DNA from 3 places in the Acidovorax facilis genome. Region 2 is predicted to be linked to each of the others. Evidence: predicted binding sites of a transcription regulator. Region 2 holds the regulator's gene; each other region holds the start of a gene.

Region 1 (5,843 bases), 2.5 Mb from region 2:
CGCCTGCCGCTGGACCAGATCAAGATCGACCAGGGTTTTGTACGCGACGTGCTGCTGGACCCCAGCGACGCAGCCATCGCACGCTCCATCATCGCGCTGGCCGGCAGCCTGGGTCTGGACGTGATCGCAGAGGGGGTCGAAACGGCAGCGCACCACCAGTTTCTGCTGGCGCACGGCTGCAAGGCGTTTCAGGGCTATCTGTTTGGCAGGCCGATGGCGCTGGAAGACTTTGAAGGGGTCGCGCGGGAGGTGCTGTGCCCGGAAGGCACCTCCAGCTGACCTTGGGCCGGTATCGGGATTGCATTCAAGGTACCGCGCAGAAGTGCCGATAACCAGGGGCCACGCCAGCCCGCACCGCGCCGGACCTCCGTGGAAACCATGGAGGTGCCCCATGAGAATCGAGTCGTCCACCCTGCAGATGCAGTCCCAGCATGTCGCCACGCGCATGCACAGCCAGACAAGCCGCCTGGAAATGTGGGTGGGCGACCGCCCCGCCAGCACGCCCCTCGCCCGCCAGCCACCGCCGCTGCAAATCTCCACCGCAGCCCGCCTGGCCCAGGCCGCCCATGCACCCCATGGGGTCACCACCTCGGTCGAGCCTCTGCCGGAGCGCGCCCGCGACGAGGGCCTGACGCCCCAGCTCGCCATGATCCGCGATCTGATCGAACGCATGACCGGGGTGCTCGTCCGCGTCTATGCCGGGCCGCAGTCCACCGACGCGCCCGCAGCTCCCCCGCCCCCCTTGGCCCCAACGAACAGCACGGCCGCAGCCCCGCGCCAGCGCGCGGGCTTTGGCCTGATCTATGAGCAGCGCGAAGTGCTGGAAGAAACCGAGCGCACCCAGTTTGCTGCAGCGGGCACTGTGCGCACCACCGATGGCCGGGAAATCCGGTTCACGCTGCAGCTGGATATGCAACGCAGCTACCGCGAGGAATCCTCCGTGAGCCTGCGGCTGGGCGACGCCGTGGCGGTGGACCCGCTGGTCATCAACTTCGACGGCACCGCCGCCCAATTGCAGGACCTGCGCTTTGCCTTCGACCTGGACGGCGACGGGCAGACCGAACAAGTGCCGCTGCTTGCCGGCAACCGGGGTTATCTGGCGCTGGACACCAACCAGAACGCGCGCATCGACAGCGGCCTGGAACTCTTCGGCCCGGACACGGGCAACGGCTTTACAGAACTGGCCCGGCATGACAGCGACGGCAACGGCTGGATCGATGAAGCCGACCCGGTCTTCCATCAGCTGCGCGTGTGGACCCCGAATGCAGATGGCAGCGGTAGCCTGCAGACCCTGGAGGAACTGGGCGTGGGCGCGGTGCAACTCACCGCCCAGGCAACGCCCTTCGCCCTGCGCACGGCGGACAACCACAACCTGGGCGCCGTGCGCTCCACCAGCATCTACCTGCAAGAAAACGGCAGCGCGGGCACGGTGCAGCAGATCGACCTGAGCGTGTGATCGCGATCCGAGAGTTTGAGCGACCCGTACCAGCGGCCGAGACGTCCGCAAACTGGGGAATGCCCAAGCTTCAGGCCAGCACCGTAGCGTGGGCCACCTGCGCATCCACCCAGTCAGCATATTCCGCAGACCCCTGCAGCGCGTGCGTGACCAGCTGCGGCAGCGCATAGGGATGCTGCGCCCGCAGCAGCGCCAGCAGCGGGTGCAGCGCACGGGGCACGGTCTTGCACACCAGCCGGAGCTCGCGGTCCTCCTGCAACGCGCCCTGCCAACGAAAGTAGGCCGTGATGGGCTCCACCTGCACACAGGCCGCCAGCCGCGCCTGCAAGACCAGCTGTGCCAGCCGCCGCGCTTCCGCTTCGGTGGCCACCGTGGTAGTGACAACGAGAATGTCGCAAAGGGCGGTCGGCTCAGTCATGCGCGTCTCCCGAGGGCGTTGGGCGGTGCAGTCTGCCATAGCGGGGGATGCAATGCCAGCGGCGCGAAAACCGCCAGGGATCCTCTGCACGAATCGAGCGGTAAGTGTGTGCTGCGGATCGGGAGGGGCGGCCAGGCGCAAGACGCAGCAATAGCCGTAGCTATTGCGAGTATTTGCAACACCGCAGACCACCCGAGTCCGCAGATCCAGACGGCGCGGTGATTCGTGCAGAGGGTCCCTAGGGATGTCCTGCACAACCCTCGCGAGGCGGTGGCAGTGCGGATCGGGATGGGGCGCAAGGCGTCATTCGGCAGCCAATAGACGGGCTATTGGCAAGAAAAGCAACGCAGCGAAACGCCCGGGCCATAGGGAGTTATGCAGGTCATCCATAGATCATGAAAACACTGTTCTATTTGTCGCAACAATCGGAAAAACTTGGCTACAAAGGGCTGGAACCCTGAACCCAGAACGCGCTCTGACAACGAAATACTGCGTTCATCGCGGCCTCTGCAGCCATAAAATTTCTTTTTGAATCAATGGCTTAGCAAAACCATCCAACCATATCGCGTTCGGATTCCTGGGCCAATGGTCCAGGCGACAGGCAGGCGGCATCGCCCACAACCGGAGGGGAACTCCTGGCTTAGCACTCTGTCCTATGGAGTGCTAATATCATGGCTTAGAGGAAAGGATTCCCGGAATGAACATTCAATCTGGAACCGCTACGACGACTTTGGCGCCCGCCAACCCCTGGGCGCTGGTGCCCCCATTGGGCAACCTGGACGCGTACATCTCCGCCGTCAATCGCCTGCCGCTGCTCACGCACGAAGAAGAGCAGACCTACGCGCGGCAGCTCAAGGACAACAACGATCTGGACGCCGCCGGTCGGCTGGTGATGTCGCACCTGCGTCTGGTGGTTTCGATTGCGCGCCAGTACCTGGGCTATGGCCTGCCCCATGGCGACCTGATCCAGGAAGGCAATGTGGGCCTGATGAAAGCCGTCAAGCGCTTTGACCCCGACCAGGGCGTGCGTCTGGTGAGCTATGCGATGCACTGGATCAAGGCCGAGATCCACGAGTACATCCTGAAAAACTGGCGCATGGTGAAGGTTGCCACCACCAAGGCGCAGCGCAAGCTTTTCTTCAACCTGCGTTCCATGAAGCAGGGGTTCAAGGCCGATGCGTCTGCCGCTGATGCAGCCACGCACCGCGATACGCTGTCGGACCAAGAAATCGACACGGTGGCTGCGCAGCTCAACGTCAAGCGCGAGGAAGTCATCGAGATGGAAACCCGCATGTCGGGCGGTGATGTGCTGTTGGACCCCGCACCCTCGGACGATGGCGAACAGGCTTTTGGGCCGATTGCCTATCTGGCCGACGCCTCGCACGAACCTACGGCCATGATCGAGTCGCGCCAGCGCGATGCCCTGGCCACCGATGGCATTGCCACGGCGCTGGGCAGCCTGGACGACCGCAGCCGCCGCATCGTGGAAGAGCGCTGGCTCAAGGTCAACGATGACGGCACGGGCGGCATGACGCTGCACGAGCTGGCAGCTGTGTATGGCGTGAGCGCCGAGCGCATCCGGCAGATTGAAGTGGCTGCAATGAAGAAGATGAAGAAGGCGCTGGCGGAGTACGCCTGAGCCTGAGGGCGGCGGGGTTAATATCCCCGGCTGCAGAAGTTGCCTCACGGGGCCCCAGTTCTGGGGCCCCGTGTCGTTTTGGCCCCTGAATGTTCTTGTTGAGGAGACCCCTTCCCATGTTGTCGTCACGTCCTGTTGTTTCTCGCCGTGCGTCTACGCTGCTGATTGCGCTGGCAGCCGCCTCCCCCTGGGCTCTCGCCCAGAACGCCGCCAAGCCCGGTGCCGCAGCAGCCGCCGCGCCCCTGGCATGGCCCACCAAGCCGCTCAAGATCATCGTGGGCTTTCCGGCCGGGTCTTCGCCCGACCTCACGGCGCGCACGTTCAGCGAGCCGCTGTCCAAGGCCCTGGGCCAACCGGTGATCGTGGAAAACAAGGTGGGCGCAGGCGGCAATATTGCGGCTGATGCCGTGGCCAAAGCGCGTGATGACCACACCGTCGGCCTGATGATCAACGGCAACATGACAATTGCCAAGCTGCTGAACCCGGCCGTACCCTACGACCCGCTCAAGGACTTGGCACCGCTGAGCCTCATCGGCACATCGCCCCTGATCCTGACCGCGCCCGTGAGCCAACCCGGAGTGCCCGCCAACAGCAGCGCCCGCGACTTCTTTGTGGCAGCCCGCAATGGCGGCGACAAGTGGAGCTATGGCACGCCCGGCGTGGGCACGGTGGGCCACATTGGCACCGAGTTGCTCAAGTCGCGCAGCAACATCAACCCGGTGCATGTGCCCTACCCGGGCTACCCGCAGGTGGCCACCGCCATGCTGGGCGGGCAGTTGCAGATGGCCTTGCTGCCCCCGGCCCTGGCGCAGGCCCAGGTGCGTGCGGGCAAGTTGCGCGCGATTGGTGTGACGTCTTCCGGGCGCAGCCCGCTGGCACCCGATGTGCCGAGCCTGGCCGAGGCCGGCATCAGCAACTTCAACCTGGAAATCTGGAACGCCTTTGCGGCGCCTTCGACCCTGCCCAAGCCCATCCAGGCCAAGCTGGCGGCGCTGATCAGCGAAATCGCGCGAAGCGAAGAGGTGCGCGGCAAGCTGTTCCAGCAGGGCTGGCAGACGGTGGGCTCGTCGCCCGAGGGGCTGGCCAACCGCGTGAAGGCCGACACCAACTTGCTGGGCGGCGTGATCGCGATGCGCGGCATCAAGGCGGAATAAATCTGCGCGACGGAAACGCCGCACGCCTTTGCTGCTAGCAAACATCAACCCGGGTCTGGCCGATGCGCCTGCCCGGGTTTTTTGTTGCAGGTGCTGTCAAACCAGCAGGCGGACTGGCGTGCCCGCAGAAACCTCAGCCCGCCTCGGCCAGCAGTGCCTTGACGTCTGCCGCCAGGGCCTGCGCGCCACTGCCATAGCGGTTGTAGATGCGCAGGCGCCCCGCCGTGTCATACACGTAGCTGCCCGCCGAGTGGTCCATGGTGTAACTGGTGGGCGTTTTGCCATCGACCTTCTTGTAGTAGATCTTGAAGTCCTTGGCGACCGCAGCCAGTTGCTCTGGCGAGCCATACAGGGCCAGAAAACTTGGATCGAAATTGGCCATGTAGGCCTTGAGCACTTCCGGCGTATCGCGTTCGGGGTCTACCGTGACGAAGATGCCCTGCAGGCGGTCGCCGTCCTTGCCCAGCATCTTCTTCACCTCGGCCAGCTCTTGCATGGAGGTGGGGCACACGTCCGGGCACTGCGTGAAGCCGAAGAACACCACCACCACCTTGCCCGCAAAGTCCTTGAGGTGTCGCGCCTGGCCGTTGTGGTCGGTCAGCGGGATGTCACGGGCATAGTCCGCACCGGTGATATCCACGCCACGAAACTCTGCCTTTTTCTCGGAACAGGCACTAAAAATGCCCGCAGCGCTTATAGATAAAGCGCTAACAGCTATCGTTTTAAGAGCACTTCTTTTCAGCATGGTCATGGCGGTCTTCACAGCACGTAGTGGTCCACCAGGAGGGCGGCAAACAGGGCGCTCAGGTGGATGAGGGAAAAGCGGAAGGTCTTGCGCGCGAGCGCGTCCGAATAGTTGCGCCACAGGGCAAAACCGTAGCCGCAGAAGCCCGCGCTCAGCACCACCGCAGCGGCCAGGTAGATCCATGAGCTCATGCCGTAAACGAAAGGCATCAGGCACCCGGCAAACAGGATCAGGGTGTACAGAAATACCTGCAGGCGGGTGAACTCGTTGCCATGGGTCACCGGCAGCATGGGCAGGCCAGACTTGCGGTAGTCCTCCACCCGGTACAGGGCCAGCGCCCAGAAGTGAGGAGGCGTCCACAGAAAGATGATGAGGAACAGGATGAGCGCTTCCGGGCCGACATCGTTGGTCATGGCCGCCCACCCGAGCAC
Region 2 (5,843 bases):
GCCTTCAAGAGCGCACGCGCCACCGGCGAGATCCAGCTCACCTGCGATTCCCGGCTGTCTGCCTCATCGATGCCCATGATGGTGATCGTGCGCTCTATACCTTCGTCATCGATGTACGTGACTGTGGAGCCGAAAAACACCTGATTGCTGCCCGCATGCAGGCTGGGATCCACCACTTCGGCAATCTCGAGCCGCTTGGTGAGAAAGCGGATGCGCCGATCAATCTCTCGCAAACGTTTCTTGCCGTAGAGATAGTCGCCATTTTCAGACCGATCTCCGTTGCTGGCAGCCCAGTGCACGGCTTCGACCACTTTGGGCCGCTCGTTGTCAATCAGATCCAGCAACTCATCACGCAGGCGCGCGTATCCTGCCGGAGTGATGTAGTTCTTGCCGCCCGCAGGCAACGCAGGCAACACCAATTCATCCTCATCGGAAGCATCGGTTTCTTTGGTAAAGGCCTTGCTCATGGAAGATCTCCCCCGTCAGCGAGAAACGCTTTGACAAATGAAAAAGCCTGCAATCTTGCGATTGCAGGCTTTAAACATTGGTGCGGCTGGCAGGAATCGAACCCACGACCCCTTGGTTCGTAGCCAAGTACTCTATCCAGCTGAGCTACAGCCGCTAAGCTTTGAATTATAGCATGATTTCTTGGCAATCCTTGAAATCAACTTTTTTACTGTAACCATGCCGCATGGGCCTGATCAGCAAAAGCTCAACTCAACGCAAGCCGCAATTGTAATGCACTCCAGAGACTCCAAAAGAAGAAAGGCGCACATTGCGACAAGAAAACTGGCCGTGATCGTGATGATCGCCCATTCGAATGGATGGGTGGTAGGGCGTGTTGGACTTGAACCAACGACCAAAGGATTATGAGTCCTCTGCTCTAACCAACTGAGCTAACGCCCCAGGCCATGCTCCAGCGCTATACAACGGGGCAAGCGCCGTATTGTAGGGGCTTTACTTGCGATGGCTGAGTGCGTTGGACACCAGCTTTGATGTGATGTCCACGATCTGAATCATCCGGTCGTATGGCATGCGCGTGGGGCCGATCACGCCTAGCGTCCCGACCACTTTGCCGTCTACCTCATACGGAGCACTGACGATGGACAGCTCCTCAAAAGGCACGACATGGCTTTCACCGCCAATGTAGATGCGCACTCCCTCGGCCTGGCTGGAGATATCCAGCAACCGGAGAATCTGGGTTTTCTGTTCGAACAGATCGAAGGCACGTCGCAAGTTGCCCATGTCGCTGGAGAAATCACTGACCGCCAGCAGGTTGCGCTCACCAGAAATCACGACCTCGTCTTGCGCTTGGGACAAAGCCTCAGACCCCACATTCACCGCAGCCTGCATGAGCGAAGCGATCTCGCCGCGCAGCACATCCACCTCAGATTTCAGGCGCTCACGCACTTGCTCCATCGCAAGCCCCGCGTAATGCGCGTTCAGAAAGTTGGAAGCCTCAATGAGTTGCGACTGGGAGTAGTCCACGTCCGTGAAGATGACGCGATTTTGAACGTCGCCCTCGGGCGAAACGATGATGACCAAAAATCTTCGCTCGGACAGCCTCAAGAACTCAATATGGCGGAACACCGATGTTCTGCGTGGTGCCATAACGACACCGACGAACTGCGAAAGATTGGATAGCAACTGGGCAGCGTTGGCGATCACCTTTTGCGGCTGTTCGGGCGCAAGCTGGGGAGGGGTTAGAGGGTCCCGCTGCACTGTCAGCATGGTGTCCACAAACAGCCGATAACCTCGTGCAGTAGGAATGCGACCGGCTGAGGTGTGGGGACTCGCGATCAGCCCTAACTCCTCCAGATCCGCCATGACGTTACGGATAGTGGCTGGAGATAAATCCAGCCCAGACGCGCGCGACAACGTGCGGGATCCGACGGGCTGCCCATCGGCGATGTAGCGCTCGACCAGCGCTTTGAGCAACAACTTGGCACGGTCATCGAGCATGGAATGATTTTAATGATGTAATTTCGCGATGACGTCCAATTTCCGCCATGTCGCACTGATAGGCAAGTACCAAGCTTCTTCGGCGGGCTCCATCGGTGAAAGCTCCCGCCAAGCCCTGGAAGACATCGCCCATTTTCTTGAACGCCAGGGTTGCGAAGTGATGCTGGAAGCTGAGACCGCAAGCAACACCGGGCTCACACACTATCCAGTCCTGAATGTAGACGAGATAGGCAGTCGATGCGATCTGGGCTTGGTGGTCGGGGGTGACGGCACCATGCTGGGCATAGGTCGGCGGCTCGCCCGTTTTGGGACGCCCCTGATCGGCATCAACCAGGGACGGCTTGGCTTTATCACCGACATTCCTTTCGATACCTATCAGGCCACTCTGCCCCCCATGCTTCAGGGCGAATACGAGGAAGACTTGCGACCGCTGATGCACGCTACGGTCGTGCGCGACGAGCGCGTCGTCTTCGAAGCCCTCGCGATGAACGATGTCGTTGTGAACCGAGGCGCGACTTCAGGCATGGTGGAATTGCGGGTCGAGGTCGGCGGCCGATTTGTGGCGAACCAACGCGCAGACGGACTCATCATCGCCTCACCCACAGGGTCAACGGCGTATTCGCTGTCAGCCGGTGGCCCCATGCTTCACCCCTCCATTCCTGGATGGGTGCTGGTGCCCATCGCCCCTCATACGCTCTCCAACCGACCGATTGTTCTGTCGGATGCCACCGAGGTGGCGGTTGAGGTGGTGAGTGGCCGGGATGTCAGTGCCAACTTTGACATGCAGTCACTGGCCTCACTGCTACATGGTGACCGCATTCTGGTGAAAAGGTCAGAGCACTGCGTGCGGTTTCTCCATCCTCAAGGCTGGAACTACTTTGCCACCCTGCGCAAAAAATTGCGCTGGAACGAAGGGGGCTCCTGACCATGGCGCTCCGGCGGATTACCCTGCGCGATTTTGTGATCGTTCAAGCACTTGAACTTGAACTAAGTTCCGGCTTCACCGTGCTGACGGGAGAAACAGGCGCTGGGAAATCCATCCTGATTGATGCACTGCAACTCGTTTTGGGCGCACGCTCCGATGCAGGTGTGGTTCGCGAAGGCGCTGACAAAGCGGATCTTTGCGCTGAGTTCGATTGCCCACCCCATCTCCAGCCATGGCTGGAGGAAGCGGGTTTTGATATTGATGAGCTGTTGCTTTTGCGTCGGACCGTGGACTCTCAGGGCAAAAGCAGGGCTTGGATCAATGGCACCCCAGCCACTGCAGCCCAACTGCGGACTTTGGGAGACAGCCTGCTAGACATCCACGGGCAGCATGCTTGGCAAAGCCTTACAAGACCCGACTCGGTACGCGGCCTGCTGGACGCATTTGCAGGGGTGCGCACAGCAGAAACGGCAGCGCTCTGGACCCAGTGGCGAAAGGATCAGAAAGCCCTGGAGCAAGCACGCCTGGCCCAGGCTAATTTGCAGCAGGAAAGTGAGCGTCTGCAATGGCAGATCAACGAGATGGACAAGCTCGCACCCATTGATGGCGAATGGGAAGAACTCGACGCACAACACAAACGCCTCTCACATGCGCAGGCGCTGCTGGAAGGGGCCGAGGGCGCCATCCAAGCCCTCCAAGATGAAGATGCTGGTGCACTGACTGGGCTTGCACGCGCGCACGATCTTCTCCAAAGCCACGAGCATATTGAGCCCGAGTTCGCACCGCTCGCAGACATCCTTTCTTCCAGCCTCGCACAAGCCAGCGACGTGCTCCACTCGCTGCAGCTGTATCTGAGGCACGTGGAAATAGATCCACAGCGTCTGGCCGAACTCGACACCCGCATTTCGCTCTGGATGACCTTGGCACGCCGTTACAAGCGCACGCCAGCAGAGCTGCCGGCTCTACACCAGAGCTGGAAGGAGGAGATGCGCCGGCTGGACGCAGCGACAGATCTGGAACGACTGGAGACCGCCGAGGCCGCCAGTGCCAAGGCCTACCACGCGTCGGCACGCGCGCTGTCTCTGGGTCGCGCCAAAGCCGCCCCGAAACTGTCTCACGCCATTACCCAAGCCATGCAGGGCCTGGGCATGGAGGGAGGAAAATTCGAGGTTTCCATGACCAAGGCCTCAGAGCCCTCGCACCACGGCATCGATGACGTGGTATTCCTCGTCGCGGGCCATCCCGGGATGACACCCAAACCCATCGGCAAAGTCGCATCGGGCGGCGAACTCTCCCGCATTTCGCTGGCCATCGCTGTAACAACCAGTGAATTGGGTATGGCCCCCACGCTCATCTTTGATGAAGTGGACTCTGGCGTAGGGGGGGCGGTGGCTGAAACAGTGGGGCGGCTGATGCAGCAGCTTGGCAGCGACCGTCAGGTGCTCGCGGTCACCCACCTGCCGCAGGTGGCGGCTTGCGCACACCACCACCTCAAGGTGGCCAAACGCAAGAGCCCGAATGGCTCCACCAGCGCCGTATCGACGGTGCAGGGCGAGAACCGTGTGGCAGAAATTGCCCGCATGCTGGGCGGCGAACGATCCACCCAGACTACGCTCGCCCACGCGAGCGAGATGCTGGATCTCGCGGCCGTTGCACGAGAAGGACATGGCTGATGGCACTTGAAATCGTTTTAATCACGGGTATGTCGGGATCAGGAAAGTCCGTGGCGCTGCATGCGCTGGAGGACGCAGGGTATTACTGCGTAGACAACCTGCCCCCAGAACTGCTGCCAGCTTTTGTGGCGCTGGAACACCGTCACCACGGCAACCGCGTTGCTATCGCGATGGACGTTCGAAGTGCCACCTCATTGCATCAGGTTCCACAGGAGCTGAGTCGGCTCAGGAGCGAGGGCGTTTCGGTGCAATCGGTTTTCCTCGACGCCACCATCGATACGCTTGTCAGGCGTTTCTCAGAAACACGCAGACGCCACCCGCTGTCGCACGACGATCTTCAACAGGGTCGAAAAGCACTCGTGCAGATTATCGAATTGGAGCGCGAGTTGCTGGCGGAACTGCGAGAACAGTCGCATGTGATCGACACAAGCACCATACGGGCTTCACAGCTCCAAAGCTACGTGAAGAGTTTGCTTGTCACCACCCGGGGACAGATGACCCTGGTATTCCAGTCTTTTGCATTCAAGCGTGGCATACCGATGGACGCTGACTACGTCTTTGATGTGCGAATGTTGCCGAACCCACACTATGAACCTGCGCTGCGGGATCTGACGGGGCTGGACGAACCTGTCGCCCATTTCCTGCGCCAACAACCCGATGTGTCGCTGATGCAGGCGCATATCGAGCAATTTCTCGCGCACTGGCTGGAAATGCTTGACCGGAACCACCGCAGTTATGTCACGGTCGCGGTGGGCTGCACTGGCGGCCAGCACCGCTCGGTCTACTTGGTGGAACGACTAGCCGATGTTTTGAGCAGCCGCTGGGCAACCCTGAAGAGACACCGAGAGCTGGACGGACGCTGATATCTACGCAACAAAGCCCGGGCACGCTCACCACAACTGAGCTTGGGTCGAATCAAGCAGCTTGCGGATGGGGGCAGGCAGGCCGATAGAGGACCACTCATTGACCCCAAACCACGCCCCTTCTTCAGTGGGCTGATCCGGAATCTCCCCCGTGACCAACACGGGGTGAAGATGCAAATCCCTGTGTGTCAGCACATGGAGAAAACGCTGGAGTTCGTTGCAGGAGATGCGAGAAGCATCACCTAAGAATTTGACATATCCGTTCAAAGAGGCGCCGTCGGCGAAGACCGGCACACAATGCATGCCAGCCCATATCCCAGCAGAGGGGCGACGTTGCAACCACACCTGACCAGCAGAATTTCGAAGTACCAGAAGCTGCCAAGACTCAGACCGGCGTGCCAGCTTGCGCGTCTTGACGGG
Region 3 (5,843 bases), 190 kb from region 2:
AGCCGTAGTTGCCCTTGCCGGCCAACACAGCGTTCACCACCACCGAAGCTTCGCCACCAGCGTTGTTCACGATTTCGCGCAGAGGCGCTTCGATGGCCTTGAGCACCAGCTTGATGCCGGCTTCCTGGTCAGCGTTGTCGCCCTTGACCGAGTCGCCCACAGCTTGCTTGGCACGCAGCAGGGCCACGCCACCACCGGCCACAACGCCTTCTTCCACAGCGGCACGGGTAGCGTGCAGTGCGTCTTCCACGCGGGCCTTCTTTTCCTTCATTTCGACTTCGGTGGCAGCGCCGACCTTGATCACGGCCACACCGCCAGCCAGCTTGGCCACGCGCTCTTGCAGCTTTTCGCGGTCGTAGTCGGACGTGGCTTCTTCGATCTGCACGCGCACTTGCTTGACGCGGGCTTCGATGTCAGCAGCAGCACCGGCGCCGTCGATGATGATGGTGTTTTCCTTGCCCACTTCGATGCGCTTGGCTTGGCCCAGGTCGGCCAGGGTCACCTTTTCGAGCGTCAGGCCCACTTCTTCAGCGATGACCTTGCCGCCCGTCAGGATGGCGATGTCTTCCAGCATGGCCTTGCGACGGTCGCCAAAGCCTGGAGCCTTCACAGCCACAACCTTCAGGATGCCGCGAATCGTGTTGACCACCAGCGTAGCCAGGGCTTCGCCTTCGACTTCTTCGGCAATGATCAGCAGGGGACGGCCAGCCTTGGCAACTTGCTCCAGCGTAGGCAGCAGGTCGCGGATGTTGCTGATCTTCTTGTCGAACAGCAGCACGAAGGGGTTGTCCAGAATCGCGGATTGCTTTTCTGGGTTGTTGATGAAGTAGGGCGACAGGTAGCCGCGGTCAAACTGCATGCCTTCCACGACGTCCAGTTCGCTGTCCAGCGACTTGCCGTCTTCCACGGTGATCACGCCTTCCTTGCCAACCTTGTCCATGGCGTCAGCGATCAGCTTGCCGATGGTTTCGTCGGAGTTGGCGGAGATCGAACCCACTTGGGCGATTTCCTTGGACGTGGTGGTGGGCTTGGAAGCCTTCTTCAGCTCGGCAACCAGGGCCGTCACAGCCTTGTCGATACCGCGCTTCAGGTCCATCGGGTTGATGCCGGCGGCCACGTACTTGAAGCCTTCGCGAACGATGGCTTGTGCCAGCACCGTAGCGGTGGTGGTGCCGTCACCAGCGTTGTCGCTGGTCTTGGAGGCCACTTCCTTCACGAGCTGGGCGCCCATGTTCTGCAGCTTGTCCTTGAGTTCGATTTCCTTGGCCACGGACACACCGTCCTTGGTCACGGTAGGGGCGCCGAACGAGCGCTCCAGCACCACATTGCGACCCTTGGGGCCCAGAGTCACCTTAACCGCGTTGGCCAGGATGTTCACGCCTTCAACCATGCGTGCGCGGGCTTCGCCGCCGAAAACTACGTCTTTTGCTGCCATGTTTGGCTCCTAAATTCTGAAAATCGTTAAACGGATAACGGGTTGTGGGGAAAGAAAGCGTAGCGAGCAGGTGTCAGGCTAGGCGCACGGAGTGCAGCAACCGGAACGTACTTCCTGTACGTGAGGATTGCGAGCACCGCGCAACGACGCCTGGCGCCTGCGCAGTAGCTTTATTTCTCCACAACTGCGAACAGATCGTCTTCCTTCATGACCAGCAGCTCATCGCCGTTGACCTTGACAGTCTGGCCCGAGTACTTGCCGAACAGAACGCGGTCACCGACCTTCACGTTCAGGGCAATCACGTCGCCCTTGTCGTTCTTCTTGCCGGGGCCGACGGCCAGCACTTCACCTTGATCGGGCTTTTCAGCGGCGTTGTCAGGGATCACGATGCCGGAGGCCGTCGTGGTTTCGCTTTCGATACGCTTGACGATCACGCGATCGTGCAGAGGGCGAAGGTTCATTGCAATGCTCCTGTTTTCAGTAAAAAGCTGACGTACTCAGCGCCTGGAGGCCCAGGCGCTACCAAACTTCCGGCAGCCAAGGCGGTGTTAGCACTCGTCTGCGGTGAGTGCTAATGATACGGGCATTTGTGGCGGTTTCAAGATGCCCTACAGATTTCGGAACCTGGTGGGCGGTGCGGTGGCTGCTTGCGCAGGTGCGCTGCAGAGGGGGTTTGCGATCTGGCGGACGATGGGTTCAAAGATATAGTGAGTGGCCCTTGCCTGCATTGATTCATGAGCCCTTGCTGTCAGTCGAGAGGTTCCACATGCTGGTCTGTGGGCCTTCATTCGGCGGGGTTGGGGCGCGTGCTGCGCCCTCCGCCGTTGCATAGATAGGCCAGCTTTTGAGAAGTGCGTAAGAGGTGCGTTGAATGGCGCCCCTCCCGCCATCATCTTGATGTCCATTTCCGTTCTGATCGTGTCTCGAATTCTCTAATCTTCGAATAGATATATTTGTTATGAAATTTTCAGATATCCGCTGTACCGCGGATGGCGATCAGCATGGCGAACTATCCGGCCTTAAGACTCCATTTGCGTTCGTGCATATACCGAAATGCTCCGGGACCGCATTCGAAAACTATATTTTGTCTCAAGGCGTAGGTTTTGAGAAATCTCGGGCTTTTACTGGACTTGACAGAAATGACAAGCCGGAGTCGCTTGAAATGTATTTTCGAAATGAAGGGGCATCGCCATTTGTTTTTGGTCACTTTTACTATAAAGATCTCCTGCGATTCTGCCCGGGCGCGTTTTTGGCAACTTTTGTTCGTGATCCGTTGAAGCGCACTATTTCTCAATATAAATCTTGGCACGACGAGAAAAACTTCCAACCTGATGATCCTCATTATAAGGTTGCAAATACCGTGGAGCGTGATGCGCTTGTCTTTGCGCAGCGGGCCTCCCTGGAGGAGTTTGTGTGTTCAGATAATGCCGTGATTGTGGATGGTGCATTGGGTAATCAGCAAACCATGTATCTTTCTACCTATTCCGGTGATGATCTGGCGCAGCATCTTGAGAGTGCCAAGAAGAATCTGGCAGCTTTGGATTTTTTTGGAATCACTGAGAGTTTTCCAGAGTCGCTGGAACTTTTGCGTTGCATGATTCCAGATCTGAGTGATTATAAAATCGGCCCTGAAATGGAAAACAGATCTCGAATTTCAGTCGATCAAGTGAGTAATCGTGCAAGGGAAATAATTGCCGGGCAGGTTGAATACGACCAAAAATTGTATGAATACGCGTGCCAACTCTTCAAGGAGCGTCTTCAGGAGTGGCGTGCTAGCCCGCGGTCAACCTATTCAGTGAAGGGGTTTGGCCGAAGGGCCGAGGACGCCCAGGAATATGCGCCCGACGGCCAGCCATCCGGGGGTAAAAATGAAGCCACGCAACTAGAGATTTCAGCGTTGAAATCCGAAAACGAGAGAATTGAGACTGAAAACAGGATGTTGCGTTCTCAATTGGAGCAACTGGAAGTAGCGCACTTGCGGGCGTCAGAACTGAATCAAAATGCCGTGAGGGTAGCGCAGGAGAGCGCCGCAGAGGTTGACGCGGAGAATGGTCTGCTTCGCACTCAGTTGGCCCATCTCAGTGCAAGTCACATGCAGCTTCAGCAGGTTTACCGGGATATTGTGGGATCGCGATCGTGGCGCGTGATGCAAACACTACAGTCTGTGTTAAAGCCATTCCTGAAAAAGTAGGCTACTAAGTAAGCTGAATTTGAATGCGCGAATTTTCTGAATGCATTAAAACTATATTTATAATATATTGGTATTAAAAATGCTGTTTACATGGTGTGCATTTTTGCGCTTCTGAGAGTCTGGCGTCTTGGCGCGAGCGTAGCTGGGTTGGGCTTTGGATGGTCCTGGGGCCGGGAAGGGGTGGGAGGCGCAGGCGCACTCAGACTGGGTGTGGTGGACGCCACTGATAAGTGGCTTGCAGATGTTGCGGGATGGGCGTTGTTCCGTGAACATGGGAATTGCCTTTTTGCCTGATTTGGACCGCATCTCAGGAGCGCCTGGCTAGTGAAGATGCTCTTGCTGTTCTTACGCATTTGCGCTAGATTTTTGAGCTGCAGTCTTTGGGGTGCAAATCCTCACGTGTTGGGGGGGAGCGACCATGGGTGTGCTAAATTAATTTGGTGATCGTTTATCACTATGAAAAATAAAACAATGTTCGATAAATTGAGTTGGCGATTCACCAAATCTCTGGCAGTTGCTGCGTTTGCCTTCTATTTGGTGGGGGCTCATGCCCAGCAGATTATGGAGCTTACGCCGGGAGAGGCGCCGTCTGAAAAACTAGCGCTTACGGCCATGAGTATCAAGCCTGGCGAAGCCCTTCATATTCAAAATCTCAAAATTAATGATGAACTTCCTTCGGTTGTTAATCTCATATTGCGTCGCTCGGAAGTAATAAACGGGGATACACAGTTCATTGTTGTTGATGAAAAGGGTTCTAGGGCATTTCCGCTTGCTGCTAGTGCTCATTTCGTGGGAGTACTCGAGGGCAATTCTGATAGCTACGCCTTCGTCACGGTGAACCCTAGTGGCGAGATCAGGACGATCATTCACCGAGGAAAAGAAACCGTTGTTAATGAATTATTGCCTGCAAGGGGCGGCGGCTCAGGGGGCGCTGTTTCGCGCCTTGTCGATCATCAAAAGGACTTTGTCAACAGAGAATTCTCTTGCGGAGTAAGCCCGGAATTTCTTCAATCCGATCCTGGGCAGCGGAAGCTCGGCATTGAAAATCTACTGAAAACCGGTAGAGAGAATTCACAAAAAATTCTGGGTGAAGAGAAAGCAGGAAGCCCACGGCGTGCTGACATAATTATTGATAGCGACTACGAGTTCTATCAAAATTTTGGCTCTGAGTCGGCTGCGTTCACATACGTCACGGACCTGCTTACTTATGTCGGCAGTAGGTACCAGGCCGAAGTGGCTACCCGCTTCAATCTGAAGCAAATTGTGATCAGAACGACATCGGCTGACCCGTGGACCCAGACCGCCACAAGTGCAATGCTCGATGAGTTGCGGACTTTTTGGAACGCAGGGGCCAATGCATCTATTTCCCGGCACCATGTTCACTTGCTAAGTGGTAAAAATTCTGGAGGTGGCATTGCCTATGTAGGTAGCCTGTCCAACCAAGCGATCGCTTACGGGGTAAGTGCAAATATCGAAGGAAATTTCAACCCGTCAAATCCGCAAGTCATTTGGGATTCGGTTGTAGTTGCCCATGAAATCGGGCATGCGTTTGGTAGCTCCCATACGCATGATTACGATAATCCCTATATTGCACCAACTCCCAATACCGGTGGCGCGATTGATTGCTGCTATTCGGGCAACTCCACTGGGCAGTGTGGAATCGCCCTCGGGGGGGCAGGTCGTTTTGGCTTTTTACCGGGCCTGTCGTCAACTACGGGCGGTGGAGCCGGCCAGGGCAATGGGACCATCATGAGCTACTGCCATTTGCTCAGTGGCGGGATGAGCAATATCGCATGGACGTTTGGAACCAATCACGCCTATGGAGTGAATGCTGGTCGGGTTCCCACTGTGATGTCAGATCAAGCGCAGACAAAGCTGCCCCTGGATACTTCGGGCACCTTTGACCTGAGTGTGAGCAAAACGGGGACGGGCACGGTAACCAGCTCCCCAGCGGGTATTAATTGTGGCGTGGACTGCAACGAAAGCTACGCAGCGGGCACTGTAGTCACGCTGTCTGCAGTCGTGGGAACTGGGTACACCTTCTCTGGGTGGGGTGGCGATTGTTCAGGAACTGGGTCTTGCACCGTAACCATGAGTGCGGCAAGGAATGTGACCGCCACGTTCATTCCAACTCCCCAAGGCGTACTTTCCGTAGCCAAGATCGGCACGGGGACGGGCACAGTAAGCCGTACAGGGGGATTGCTCAATTGCGGTAGC

The links. Region 2 encodes HrcA, which represses chaperone genes, less so after heat shock. Its sites were predicted from a motif close to TTAGCACTCNNNNNNNNNGAGTGCTAA; they were not measured.
Region 1: the regulator HrcA is predicted to act here: its motif matches at 2,515-2,541, upstream of rpoH (RNA polymerase sigma factor RpoH).
Region 3: the regulator HrcA is predicted to act here: its motif matches at 1,984-2,010, upstream of ACQ4MJ_RS16625 (co-chaperone GroES).

Annotation. Positions count from the first base shown of each region.
Region 1 covers NZ_CP192460.1:431,575-437,417, reverse strand. Annotated here, with positions in the region: gene ACQ4MJ_RS01995 (EAL domain-containing protein) at 1-279, shown strand, start outside; gene ACQ4MJ_RS01990 (hypothetical protein) at 392-1,456, shown strand; gene cutA (divalent-cation tolerance protein CutA) at 1,527-1,874, opposite strand; gene rpoH (RNA polymerase sigma factor RpoH) at 2,572-3,513, shown strand; gene ACQ4MJ_RS01975 (Bug family tripartite tricarboxylate transporter substrate binding protein) at 3,630-4,667, shown strand; gene ACQ4MJ_RS01970 (SCO family protein) at 4,801-5,418, opposite strand; gene cyoE (heme o synthase) at 5,427-5,843, opposite strand, start outside.
Region 2 covers NZ_CP192460.1:3,430,248-3,436,090, forward strand. Annotated here, with positions in the region: gene greB (transcription elongation factor GreB) at 1-467, opposite strand, end outside; tRNA gene ACQ4MJ_RS15665 (tRNA-Arg) at 546-622, opposite strand; tRNA gene ACQ4MJ_RS15670 (tRNA-Ile) at 830-906, opposite strand; gene hrcA (heat-inducible transcriptional repressor HrcA) at 958-1,962, opposite strand; gene ACQ4MJ_RS15680 (NAD kinase) at 1,991-2,887, shown strand; gene recN (DNA repair protein RecN) at 2,890-4,560, shown strand; gene rapZ (RNase adapter RapZ) at 4,560-5,423, shown strand; gene mutY (A/G-specific adenine glycosylase) at 5,451-5,843, opposite strand, start outside.
Region 3 covers NZ_CP192460.1:3,623,895-3,629,737, reverse strand. Annotated here, with positions in the region: gene groL (chaperonin GroEL) at 1-1,435, opposite strand, end outside; gene ACQ4MJ_RS16625 (co-chaperone GroES) at 1,606-1,896, opposite strand; gene ACQ4MJ_RS16620 (hypothetical protein) at 2,394-3,626, shown strand; gene ACQ4MJ_RS16615 (M12 family metallo-peptidase) at 4,083-5,843, shown strand, end outside.